Regions from separate parts of the Agrobacterium sp. fls2-241-TYG-188a genome, predicted to be linked through region 1. Evidence: predicted binding sites of a transcription regulator. Region 1 holds the regulator's gene; each other region holds the start of a gene.

Evidence for each region. The regulator LexA, encoded in region 1, represses DNA repair genes until DNA is damaged. The targets are predictions, from matches to a motif close to TGTTCNNNNTGTGTTCNG.
Region 2: the regulator LexA is predicted to act here: its motif matches at 1,848-1,865, upstream of ruvC (crossover junction endodeoxyribonuclease RuvC).
Region 3: the regulator LexA is predicted to act here: its motif matches at 1,175-1,192, upstream of QRN85_RS04590 (ImuA family protein).
Region 4: the regulator LexA is predicted to act here: its motif matches at 1,949-1,966, upstream of QRN85_RS02255 (ImuA family protein).

Annotation. Positions count from the first base shown of each region.
Region 1 is NZ_JARVRD010000002.1:1,181,977-1,185,068, reverse strand. Features, by position in the region: gene QRN85_RS12465 (VOC family protein) at 1-851, opposite strand, end outside; gene lexA (transcriptional repressor LexA) at 1,049-1,765, shown strand; gene QRN85_RS12455 (glutathione S-transferase family protein) at 2,158-2,844, shown strand; gene QRN85_RS12450 (ComEC/Rec2 family competence protein) at 2,868-3,092, opposite strand, start outside.
Region 2 is NZ_JARVRD010000003.1:520,066-523,157, forward strand. Features, by position in the region: gene ruvB (Holliday junction branch migration DNA helicase RuvB) at 1-506, opposite strand, end outside; gene ruvA (Holliday junction branch migration protein RuvA) at 652-1,269, opposite strand; gene ruvC (crossover junction endodeoxyribonuclease RuvC) at 1,294-1,806, opposite strand; gene QRN85_RS16470 (LLM class flavin-dependent oxidoreductase) at 2,018-3,019, shown strand.
Region 3 is NZ_JARVRD010000001.1:1,069,525-1,072,616, forward strand. Features, by position in the region: gene QRN85_RS04585 (Y-family DNA polymerase) at 1-457, opposite strand, end outside; gene QRN85_RS04590 (ImuA family protein) at 372-1,133, opposite strand; gene QRN85_RS04595 (O-antigen ligase family protein) at 1,253-2,524, opposite strand; gene QRN85_RS04600 (polysaccharide biosynthesis/export family protein) at 2,532-3,092, opposite strand, start outside.
Region 4 is NZ_JARVRD010000001.1:524,153-527,244, reverse strand. Features, by position in the region: gene QRN85_RS02260 (Y-family DNA polymerase) at 1-1,231, opposite strand, end outside; gene QRN85_RS02255 (ImuA family protein) at 1,146-1,907, opposite strand; gene QRN85_RS02250 (O-antigen ligase family protein) at 2,027-3,092, opposite strand, start outside.

The DNA of each region.
Region 1 (3,092 bases):
GCGCCTTGACCGGGCGCTCGCTGAACCAGCAGTCGAGAGCCTTTGCGCGTGTATTCCACGCCATTAGCAGCAAGAAACGACTCTGTCACGGCGAGATCAGCGACGGAAAAGACGACTGCGGCACCGAAAAGGCCAGTGATGCTCTCCTGCTCGGCCCCATCAAACTCTTCTGCAACCGTCTGCGCATGCGCGATGCGGATGACCGCGCCGGGCGTAAGAAAGCTGAGGTTTCCCGTTGAGTCGGCTGCTGCCGACACACCAAAAGCTGCGTCCACCAATGGCGCAAAGGCGTCCGGTCGGTCTGAGCGCAGGGTTATTTCGCGCAGGCCAGTCGCTCCATTTTTGTGAGCTGTGAGGTAGGACCGTTTTGCGGAAAAAGCGTTGACACGCTCACAGGTGAAAAGGAACAGATTTCCGTCATCCTTTTCCGCCGCAAAAGCCAGGCGAAAGCTCGCTTCAGATCGGCTTCCGTCCGGCAATGTTACCGGTCGACTGAACGAAAATGCGTCGCCGCCGGAAAGTCCAGCCTCAACGAAGCTATGATGATCAGCATCTGCGTCGTGCGTTTTTCCGGCGACTGCGGAAAACCCCTGCTGCCCGTATCGCTTTCGAAAGACTTCATCGCGTCGAACAAAGGCGTTGCCTTCTGCGCAAGCCCTGGAATATTGCGCGGCGTCTCCGATTGCCAGGGGTTCGAGATACTGCCCCTCTTTGAGAAAGACACAGGCATTTTTGGTGCCGAAGGGGTGCCTTGCATCTGCAGCAACCGTAAAGCCCAGCGCCAAGAGACGCGCCCGTGCTTGGCCGAGGTCTGCAACGGGCATTACGATATGATCGATTTCACGCGCCATGAGGGGTCCTTCCGCTTCGTCGGCATGGGCATTCCACTGTTGCAAGCCGCATGTTTTATGGCCGGGCAAGATAATGGATGTAAATTGTCACAAGCACACTGATTTTTAAGGGATTGCAGAACACATATGGAACATATAGTGTTCGTTCTGTATTTGTTTCGCGAATCTTCGCCTCGAATCTCTAAGGGTGTTACTCCATGCTCACGCGCAAACAGCAGGAATTGCTACTGTTCATTCATGAGAGAATGAAAGAGTCTGGCGTGCCGCCTTCCTTCGATGAGATGAAGGACGCACTTGATCTGGCATCGAAATCAGGAATCCACCGCCTGATCACCGCGCTCGAAGAGCGAGGCTTTATTCGTCGGCTACCGAATCGGGCGCGTGCGCTTGAAGTCATCAAGCTGCCTGAGTCCTACACGCCTGCCAGCAAGCCTCAACGTGGCTTCTCGCCGAGCGTCATCGAAGGTAGCCTTGGCAAAACCAAACCGGCTGAGCCAGCACCCCTGCCGGTCGCGTCGAATGATTCGAACTCGGTCAGCGTCCCTGTCATGGGCCGCATCGCCGCGGGTGTTCCCATTTCGGCCATTCAGAACAACACGCATGACGTCGTTGTGCCAATCGACATGATTGGTGCGGGCGAACATTACGCGCTTGAAGTCAAAGGCGATTCGATGATCGAAGCCGGGATTTTTGATGGCGACACGGTCATTATCCGCGATGTCAGCACGGCAAATCCGGGAGATATCATTGTTGCATTGGTGGATGATGAAGAAGCCACATTGAAGCGCTTTCGTCGCAAGGGCGCGTCGATCGCGCTTGAGGCTGCGAACCCTGCCTATGAGACCCGGATTTTTGGACCGGACCGCGTCAAAATTCAGGGCAAGCTCGTCGGCCTTATTCGCCGCTATCACTGACCGGTGACTTTTCTTATGCGTGGAGGTAGCGGTCGCCTTGGCCGCTGCCCTTTGCAGTGCCTGTCTAGAGAAAAGATACGCGGACATCGAACTCCTGTCCGATATCAACAGGTCTTGGACACCAGAAGCGCCGGTTTTTGCGTCCTTATATGTAGCTGGCTCACTAGTTTCAGGTTGCGCTTGGAAGTTCGTCACCTTGCGAGCCTGAAGCTGGGCATTGCTCTTACCGGTTTAGCCATTCTAGCAGTCGACTGGCAGGCAATCATGCTGTCCAGCGTCGCGCTCCCTCCTGCATGACACATCAAATATTTTGAAGAGGCCTATCTTCGAAACGGTCTGTATCAAATGGCTCGTCTCAGCTAGCACGGGAGTTCGTAACGGAGGGCAGCGATATGTACGATCTTTATATAGCCAACAAGAATTACTCCTCCTGGTCGTTGCGTCCATGGGTGTTGATGCGGACGCTGGACATCGGTTTCAAAGAAAGCCTATTTCCTTTCGGCAATTCAGCGAAGGACTTCTCAGCGTTTTCGCCCACTGCCAAAGTTCCCTGCCTTGTTGACGGTGATCTCACCGTATGGGATTCGCTCGCCATTGCAGAATATCTGGCTGAACGACATAGCGGTGGGTGGGCAGACAATGCTGCCGCTCGCGCCTGGTCTCGATCAGCTGCTGCGGAAATGCACTCGGGTTTCCAGGCGCTGCGCAACGAGCATCCCATGAGTGTCGGCCTTCGCATTCGCCCAGCTTCCATGAGCGCATCGCTGCAAAAGGACATCGCGCGTATCGACGCTCTCTGGCAGCAGGGTCTGAAGTCCTTTGGTGGCCCATTCCTGGCGGGTAGCACGTTCACGGCCGTGGATGCATTTTTCTGCCCGGTCGCTTTCCGCTTTCAGACGTACGGAACAGTGCTTTCTGCGGAGTCCACGGAGTACAAGGACCGTCTTCTCTCACTGCCTGCAATGCAGGAGTGGCAAGAGGCGGCGCTTCTGGAGACATGGCGCGACGGCGATCATGAGGAAGAGGCGAAAGCAGTCGGAGAGATATTGGCTGATCTTCGTCTGTCAGGGAATTCGTAAGCGGCAGGTGTCGTTCACAGCTTTCATCGCTCAGCTGAAAGCAATGCAGCGATATGCTCTGGCAAGGTGGCGTCATAGGTTTTGCTGCGCCACTGGTAGCTGCGGTGAGCGGTCCATGGTCGCTCGATGCCGTCCAACGCCGCTTTGGCGCTGTAGCGGGGGGCTCCCTCCCCGCCAAACCAGATTTCCATCGAGCCGGTGCGCCGCAACGTATCGCCTGTAATGAGCAGCGCACCTGATCGGCAGGC
Region 2 (3,092 bases), on a different contig from region 1:
AACGGGTTGGTCAAAAGCCCAAGCCGCGTGGTGGCGGCAACCAGCGTGAATTTTGACAGATCGATCTTCACCGAGCGCGCCGCAGGGCCTTCGCCGATGATGAGGTCCAGCTGGAAATCTTCCATTGCCGGATAGAGAATTTCCTCGACGGCGGGGCTCAGCCGGTGGATTTCGTCGATGAACAGAACATCGCGCTCTTCCAGATTGGTCAAAAGCGCGGCCAGATCTCCCGCCTTGGCGATGACCGGCCCTGACGTGGACTTGAAATTCACGCCCAATTCCTTGGCCATGATCTGCGCCAGCGTCGTCTTGCCGAGACCGGGCGGGCCGACGAACAGCACATGGTCCAGCGCCTCGCCACGGTTCTTTGCCGCTTCGATGAAAATCTTCAGATTGGCGCGCGCCTCAGCCTGGCCGGTAAAATCATCCAGCGTCTGTGGCCGCAACGTCGTGTCGATATCCTCGCCGCGCTTTTCTGAAGAAATCAACCGTGCCGCGTCGCTCATGTCAGACATTCCATCATATGGCATTCCATTGTGTCAGCCGTTGCAGACATCTTGCTGATCACCTTGACGTCACGGTCTTCCGAAACACTATGGCGAAAAAGCGCTCTCACCTTTTAAAATCCGGTCGAAAATAGCATTGGCGTCATCACCGTGAAAGCTCCTTCAGGCCCAGCCGGATGAGCTTGGCGCTATCACCGCCCTCGCCGCCATTCTTCAGCGCCGCAGCAACGGCATTGGCCGCCTGGTCGCGCGAGTAGCCAAGATTGGTCAGCGCCGAAACGGCATCGGCGACGGGGGCTGATGCAACGCCCTCGCCCAGTTCCTGCTTGAGACCGATGGAGGCGGAGGCTTCACCGGCAAAGGCGGGCGCCTTGTTGCGCAGTTCGGTGACGATACGCACCGCCACCTTTGGCCCCACGCCCGGCGCGCGCGATACGACGACCTTGTCCTGAAGCGCGATCGCATTGGCAAGCTCTGACGGAGACAGGGTCGACAGCACCGCCAGCGCCACCTTGGAGCCCACGCCCTGCACGCTTTGCAGCAGGTTGAACCATTCCCGTTCCAGCGCGCTCATGAAGCCGAAAAGCTTCAGCTGGTCCTCGCGCACATAGGTTTCGATAAAGAGAACCACCGCCTCGCCGACCGATCCCAGCCGCGAAAGCGTGCGGGCCGAGCAATGCGCCACGTAACACACGCCATGCACATCGACGAGAACATAGTCATCGCCGATTTCATCGATGGTGCCCTTGAGTTTTCCGATCATCGTAACGTCCGTAAAAAGAGAAAATCAGCCCGCCGCCAGCACGCGCCGCATACGCTCGCCTGCCCGGTTGTGGGCGTGGCAGATGGCAATGGCAAGAGCGTCCGCCGCATCATTGCCCTTGAATTCGGCCTTCGGCATCAAAATCTTCAGCATCATGTGGATTTGCTGCTTCTCGCCGTGTCCCACACCGATCACCGCCTTCTTGACGGCATTGGGCGCATATTCGGCAACCGGCAGCCCGGCACGCGCGGGAACCAGCATGGCAATGCCGCGCGCCTGGCCGAGTTTCAGCGTCGCCACGGCGTCCTTATTGACGAAGGTCTGCTCGACAGCGGCCTCATGCGGCTGGTGTGAATGCACGATCTCCGAGAGCCCGTCATGCAGCTGGCAAAGCCGCGATGCCAGATCCATGTCGCCGTCCGACGTGACAGTGCCGGAGGCCACGAAACGCAGGCTGTTGCCCATGGTTTCAATGATGCCCCAGCCCATTCGCCTCAGCCCTGGATCAATCCCGATAATTCGAATCGCATTCTGCATGGTTTACCCTATCCTTGAGCAGCGAAACCTGCCAGCGATAAGTGAACAAAACGACAACATTGCAGATTTATCCCGCTCCGCGCCTGTCCGCCGCCAAGGGCGGGTCGCTACAGTTTTTCTGATCCTTGCATCAATTCGACGCGACTGGACTGGCAAACGTCGCTGCAGAACTTACATCGGGGAAAAGCTGAAATTCCAATAGGAGCGTCCGATGATCCCTTTTTCCATACTCGATCTGTCGCCCATTGGTGAAGGCGAGAGCGTCAGCACTGCTCTTGAGAATTCACGCCTTATGGCGGTGAAGGCAGAAGAACAGGGCTTTGAACGGATTTGGCTGGCAGAGCATCACGGTATGCCCGGCATTGCCAGTGCCGCAACCGCACTCGTCATTGCCCATGTCGGCGCTGCAACCAAACACATCCGCGTTGGCTCAGGCGGCATCATGCTGCCCAACCATTCGCCGCTCGTCATTGCCGAACAGTTCGGCACGCTGGCAGCCCTTTTGCCGGGCCGTGTTGACCTTGGCCTTGGCCGCGCACCGGGAACAGATATGCGCACCGCGCGCGCTCTGCGCCGCAGCCTGGATTCAGGCGCAGAGAACTTCCCGCATGACATCGTGGAATTGCAGCGTTATCTCGGCGCGCCGGAGCCGGATCAGGCCATCCTGTCGGTCCCGGGAATGGATAGCAATGTGCCGATCTGGCTGCTGGGCTCCAGCGTCTACAGCGCGCATCTGGCCGCGGCACTTGGCCTGCCCTACTCCTTCGCCTCGCATTTTGCACCGGATATGCTGATGGATGCCATCGCCATTTACCGCGAACGCTTCCAGCCATCGGCTACCCTGCAAAAGCCCTATGTCATGGTCGGTGTCATGGGCGTCGGCGCTGATACGGACGAGGAGGCCAATTACCTCTTCACCTCCGCCCAGCAGCAATTCGTGAACCTGCGCAAAAATGTCCGCACCCAGTTCCCCCTGCCGGTAAAAAGCATGGATGGTCTCTGGAGCGACATGGAGCGCATGACGGTAGATCACACGCTCAGATACGCCGTCGTGGGTTCGCACGCCACAGTCGAGCGCAAACTGGCGGATTTCCTGTCGGAAACCGGAGCAGATGAACTGATCATTTCCATGCCCGTCCACAGCATCGAAAAACGTCTGCGCTCCGTAGAAGTCTTTGCCGATGTCCGTGGCGGGCTTAAGCTCGCGGCTTGATCTGATCTTGATAGAAAACCCGGCGCATCCGCTGCCGGGGCCGCCGCCTCCCGAGCGCCCTCCTCCGTCATTC
Region 3 (3,092 bases), on a different contig from region 1:
GGGCGGCACCCCAACTGTCGGCAATGGCTGCACGCGCGGCAAAGCCGATGCCGTGCAGACGGTTTATCATGCCTGTCAGCATGAGGTGTTCATTGCCATGCAGATGGTCTGCACCCGTCGTATCCAGCACAAGGCCGGCAGGTGGATCAGGCGAAACGATGGGCGCGTAAATTCGCAGGAACCACAGGGCAAGATCACGCAGTGCTCTTGCATCTTCGGCTGCCTTCAGTTCCTCCACGATCAGGCCGGAAACGATAGCCTGCGCCTTGCTGGCCGGCATGCCGAGACGCAGGCCCGCAGCAGAGGCCGCCGCATCCTGCGCCATCACGACACGGCGGTTGCCCTGGCGGCCAATCATGACGACGGGCTGGTCAACCGGTGGCGCCTGCTTGCCAAGCGCCCTGCGGTATCGATCCGTCGACCATGTCGGCAGGTAAAGCGAGACGACCCTTTGCATCACAGGCTTCCACTTCAAAATCGGCACATTCACCGCCACGACAGCGCACAAGCTCCAGAAACCAGCGCGCCCTCCCAACCCCCCGCACGGGCAGCGGTGTGGATGGGCGAACAGAAACACGCCAGCGCGTAACCGCGGCCGTTGGTTGTCCGAACTCGGCTGCACCGGAGGGATGCCGCCAGCGGCGGATCGCAAGGCCGACGACGCCGGAGCTTTCTGCGGCCAGTTGCAGACGCCGCGACATGTTCATCGGCAGTTTCGACATCTCGCCAATGACCGCACCGAAGCCGTTGCAACGCAGCCCCTCTTCAAAACAATCCAGCACGCCTTTCTCATCGCGGCATTCCACCATGATCAGCCGGTTTTGCGACAGCCCGGCCTGAGCCAGCGCCGGCATGAACAGATCAGGCCTTGTCACACACCACAGGATCTTGCCTTTGACACGTGCCGCGATGCCGGCTGAAAACAGGGCTGAAGCAGCACCGTCTACCGCACCGTTTCCACCACCGCTCACCTCATGCAGGCTACCGAGCTTGAGGCCCCCACCCGGCAAATGATTATCGATCGGGGGAATGCCAAAGGGCAGGATTTCATGATGGCGGGCCGGACCGTGCGTGATCCGCTCCAGCCTTTCCCGCAATTCCTCGACAACAAGCTGTTCGGCGCGTTTATGCATGACACAAGACTTTTCAAGACATTCACGCTAAAAGATATAACTGTTCACTTTTTGTTCCAATTTCAGCAAAGAGTCAACAAGAGTCATGGAAGAGTCTGTGGAGGAACTTAAATGAGGAATTACGGACCGGCCACGGGCCGCATCTCGACCTGCGATAATAGCCCTGCCCTTGCCGGTGCCCGCCGCGGCAGGGTCAGCTTGCCTGCTGCGTAGTACAAGAGGAATGTACCGACCTGATAGGGATATGTGACATCGATCTCAACGAAAGACCGCACCACAAACAGTGCACAGAGAGCAAAGAGGACCAATCCTTGAGGATCGTTCTTCTTGACGAGAATGGATCGCAGATGCCCTAGGAGGGTCCCATAAAGCAGGATCAACAGCAATATCAGTCCAACAAAGCCGTTCTCCACCACCGTTTCGATATAGGTATTGTGGAAGTGGAATCCGCTGCGGGTGGTGATGAAGAAATCATCCCACAGGCGTTCGGCATCAAAAAAGCCGACGACCCAGAAGCCTTGATATCCTACGCCGAGAATGGGTGCGTCTTTGGCCGCTTCGATGCCCTGCTGCCAAAGATAGGTACGCCCTGTCAGGGTGGAATCCTTGCCAAATATGCCAAGCACAGCATCGAGCAGACCAAATTGCAGCGACGCCACAACGAGAAGAGCCCCCACACCGACGAGCGCCAGAAATATCATCTTGCGATTGGCAGGAGACAACATGCCCATGGGCATGAAGCCTATGATGAGGGCAACCACTGCGACTGTGGTGATAACCGACGTCGCCGATTGCGATGCCAGCAGGCAATAGGCCGAGATGAGACCAGCGACGCCCGCAACGCCCAGCCAGAGAATGTCACGCTGACGCAGCACCAGCACGGACGACACTGCAAAGATCACGCCCAGTGACGCAAAGAAGCCAAGCTGGTTTTTGGAGGAGAAGGCGCCGACAAAGCTGACGGTCCCGTCCAAAGCATCGAAGAGATAGAGTCCGAAAAGCAGGGAATAGAGAAGCACCAGGACGATGCCAATCAGCGCGCCGCGTGTGAGCGTCGTAATCGAGATCACTCTCATGGCGATCAGGGCGCAAACAATATGCGTTAGGTACTGAATGGACGCGCGCATCGTAACGGACATGGCATCCGACCAGAAACTGGACAGAACGGCCAGAATGCCGAAAGCGAAAATCCAGAGATATCTGGTGTAGTTGCCAAGTACCCGACGGTAATCCACCACGACGAGCGGAAACCACATGGCGTAATAGGCAAGAATGGAAACCTGACCGAATTTGGACGAATAGGCAAAGACGAAGAACGACAGCGCGACTGCCGCCGTTCCGTAAAGGCCGTTTTTATTCGGATCGATCAAGGCCGATTTGGCAATCCGCATCTTGGCCTCACTGCATCAGAACATCTGATGACACCTTGATTACGTCGCCAGGCTGGATCGGCGTGTTTTCATCAGCCTTGATTTCCTTCGCCTTGCCATCCTCTTCACGCACGATGACGTAGTTGATGCTGGCAGATTTGCCCGAAGGATCGAAGCGTAGCGCCTCGGCAGATTGCGCCAGAGCTTCAGACATCAGTTCCCGGCTGGTGCCAAGCTGCAGGTTCAGCTTCTGCAGTTCGGCCTCGGTATCCTGCAATTCCTTGGAACGCTGGGCGTCCCAATCGTTGCGCAGGTTGATTTCGTCCTGGGTCGCCTTGTTGATATCCTGCTTGGCGCGCAGCGCCGACGTATCGATATCGAGAAGGGTGGATTCCACTTCTGCGGCACGTTCCTCGGCTGAGATCCGACGTTGTGCAAGCGCGAGACCCTGTTCATTCAGCCGGTTGACCTTTTCACGGTCCTCATTGGCCAGCTGCAACTGTCTGTTTTGAGTTTCGGCCTTTTTCTGAAGGGATTCGACTTCTGTTTCCAAAAGCTGCCGGAGATCCGTCAAGGCTTTCAACTGAAG
Region 4 (3,092 bases), on a different contig from region 1:
CCGGTCGCGGCCAGTGATCCGGCCAGCCAAGACAATCATCGGTAGCCTGAACGGAAACTTTCTGAACGGAACGCTCCGGCACGTCGCTCGCCACGGCGGCGTAACGATAGACCCGGTGGCCGCGATTGATGATGACATCGACCGTTTCTCCGATATCGGCCCTTGCGTCATCCAGCAGCGTGGAGCGGGTCTGCCCCACCACAAGCGCTTCCGCATGGGTTGCCGTCAGAACCATTTTCTCGATGCCGAAGCCGGGATTGATGGTATCGATCCGGTCCGCCAACAGGCGCGTCAACTGTTTGACATCACGAACCGGCCTGGACGTTCCGGCGCGAATGGCTTGCAAGCCGCTATCGACACGATGCAGCAAAAGATCCACACGGCGCGCACCCAGCCCACGCTTTTCCAGATCCTGACAGAGCTGGCGGACCAGTTTTTCGGTATAGCGGGCAATGGTTTCGGCAGCAGAAATGGGCTCTGCAAAGAAGCGGAATGCTTCGACAAGTTCCGGCACGCGCACAGGCTCTATCGGTTCCGACAGAAAACCGTGGGCCTGATCCAGCCTGCGCCCCACTTCCGGTCCGAACCGCAGGGTCAGCGGCGCGCGCGCGGTCGTCATCAGTTCCGTGACCGTGCGAAAACCAAGCACTTTCAAATCTCTTATTATCCTGTCTTCAAGGCGAAGTGCAGCCAAAGGAAGATGTGCGATTGCTTGACCGGCACCATGTTCCGGCACGATGGTGATCTGATCCCGCCCGAAGCGGGCAAGGGCATGGGCGGCACCCCAACTGTCGGCAATGGCTGCACGCGCGGCAAAGCCGATGCCGTGCAGACGGTTTATCATGCCTGTCAGCATGAGGTGTTCATTGCCATGCAGATGGTCTGCACCCGTCGTATCCAGCACAAGGCCGGCAGGTGGATCAGGCGAAACGATGGGCGCGTAAATTCGCAGGAACCACAGGGCAAGATCACGCAGTGCTCTTGCATCTTCGGCTGCCTTCAGTTCCTCCACGATCAGGCCGGAAACGATAGCCTGCGCCTTGCTGGCCGGCATGCCGAGACGCAGGCCCGCAGCAGAGGCCGCCGCATCCTGCGCCATCACGACACGGCGGTTGCCCTGGCGGCCAATCATGACGACGGGCTGGTCAACCGGTGGCGCCTGCTTGCCAAGCGCCCTGCGGTATCGATCCGTCGACCATGTCGGCAGGTAAAGCGAGACGACCCTTTGCATCACAGGCTTCCACTTCAAAATCGGCACATTCACCGCCACGACAGCGCACAAGCTCCAGAAACCAGCGCGCCCTCCCAACCCCCCGCACGGGCAGCGGTGTGGATGGGCGAACAGAAACACGCCAGCGCGTAACCGCGGCCGTTGGTTGTCCGAACTCGGCTGCACCGGAGGGATGCCGCCAGCGGCGGATCGCAAGGCCGACGACGCCGGAGCTTTCTGCGGCCAGTTGCAGACGCCGCGACATGTTCATCGGCAGTTTCGACATCTCGCCAATGACCGCACCGAAGCCGTTGCAACGCAGCCCCTCTTCAAAACAATCCAGCACGCCTTTCTCATCGCGGCATTCCACCATGATCAGCCGGTTTTGCGACAGCCCGGCCTGAGCCAGCGCCGGCATGAACAGATCAGGCCTTGTCACACACCACAGGATCTTGCCTTTGACACGTGCCGCGATGCCGGCTGAAAACAGGGCTGAAGCAGCACCGTCTACCGCACCGTTTCCACCACCGCTCACCTCATGCAGGCTACCGAGCTTGAGGCCCCCACCCGGCAAATGATTATCGATCGGGGGAATGCCAAAGGGCAGGATTTCATGATGGCGGGCCGGACCGTGCGTGATCCGCTCCAGCCTTTCCCGCAATTCCTCGACAACAAGCTGTTCGGCGCGTTTATGCATGACACAAGACTTTTCAAGACATTCACGCTAAAAGATATAACTGTTCACTTTTTGTTCCAATTTCAGCAAAGAGTCAACAAGAGTCATGGAAGAGTCTGTGGAGGAACTTAAATGAGGAATTACGGACCGGCCACGGGCCGCATCTCGACCTGCGATAATAGCCCTGCCCTTGCCGGTGCCCGCCGCGGCAGGGTCAGCTTGCCTGCTGCGTAGTACAAGAGGAATGTACCGACCTGATAGGGATATGTGACATCGATCTCAACGAAAGACCGCACCACAAACAGTGCACAGAGAGCAAAGAGGACCAATCCTTGAGGATCGTTCTTCTTGACGAGAATGGATCGCAGATGCCCTAGGAGGGTCCCATAAAGCAGGATCAACAGCAATATCAGTCCAACAAAGCCGTTCTCCACCACCGTTTCGATATAGGTATTGTGGAAGTGGAATCCGCTGCGGGTGGTGATGAAGAAATCATCCCACAGGCGTTCGGCATCAAAAAAGCCGACGACCCAGAAGCCTTGATATCCTACGCCGAGAATGGGTGCGTCTTTGGCCGCTTCGATGCCCTGCTGCCAAAGATAGGTACGCCCTGTCAGGGTGGAATCCTTGCCAAATATGCCAAGCACAGCATCGAGCAGACCAAATTGCAGCGACGCCACAACGAGAAGAGCCCCCACACCGACGAGCGCCAGAAATATCATCTTGCGATTGGCAGGAGACAACATGCCCATGGGCATGAAGCCTATGATGAGGGCAACCACTGCGACTGTGGTGATAACCGACGTCGCCGATTGCGATGCCAGCAGGCAATAGGCCGAGATGAGACCAGCGACGCCCGCAACGCCCAGCCAGAGAATGTCACGCTGACGCAGCACCAGCACGGACGACACTGCAAAGATCACGCCCAGTGACGCAAAGAAGCCAAGCTGGTTTTTGGAGGAGAAGGCGCCGACAAAGCTGACGGTCCCGTCCAAAGCATCGAAGAGATAGAGTCCGAAAAGCAGGGAATAGAGAAGCACCAGGACGATGCCAATCAGCGCGCCGCGTGTGAGCGTCGTAATCGAGATCACTCTCATGGCGATCAGGGCGCAAACAATATGCGTTAGGTACTGAATGGACGCGCGCATCGTAACGGACATGGCATCCGACCAGAAACTGGACAGAACGGCCAGAATGCCGAAAGCG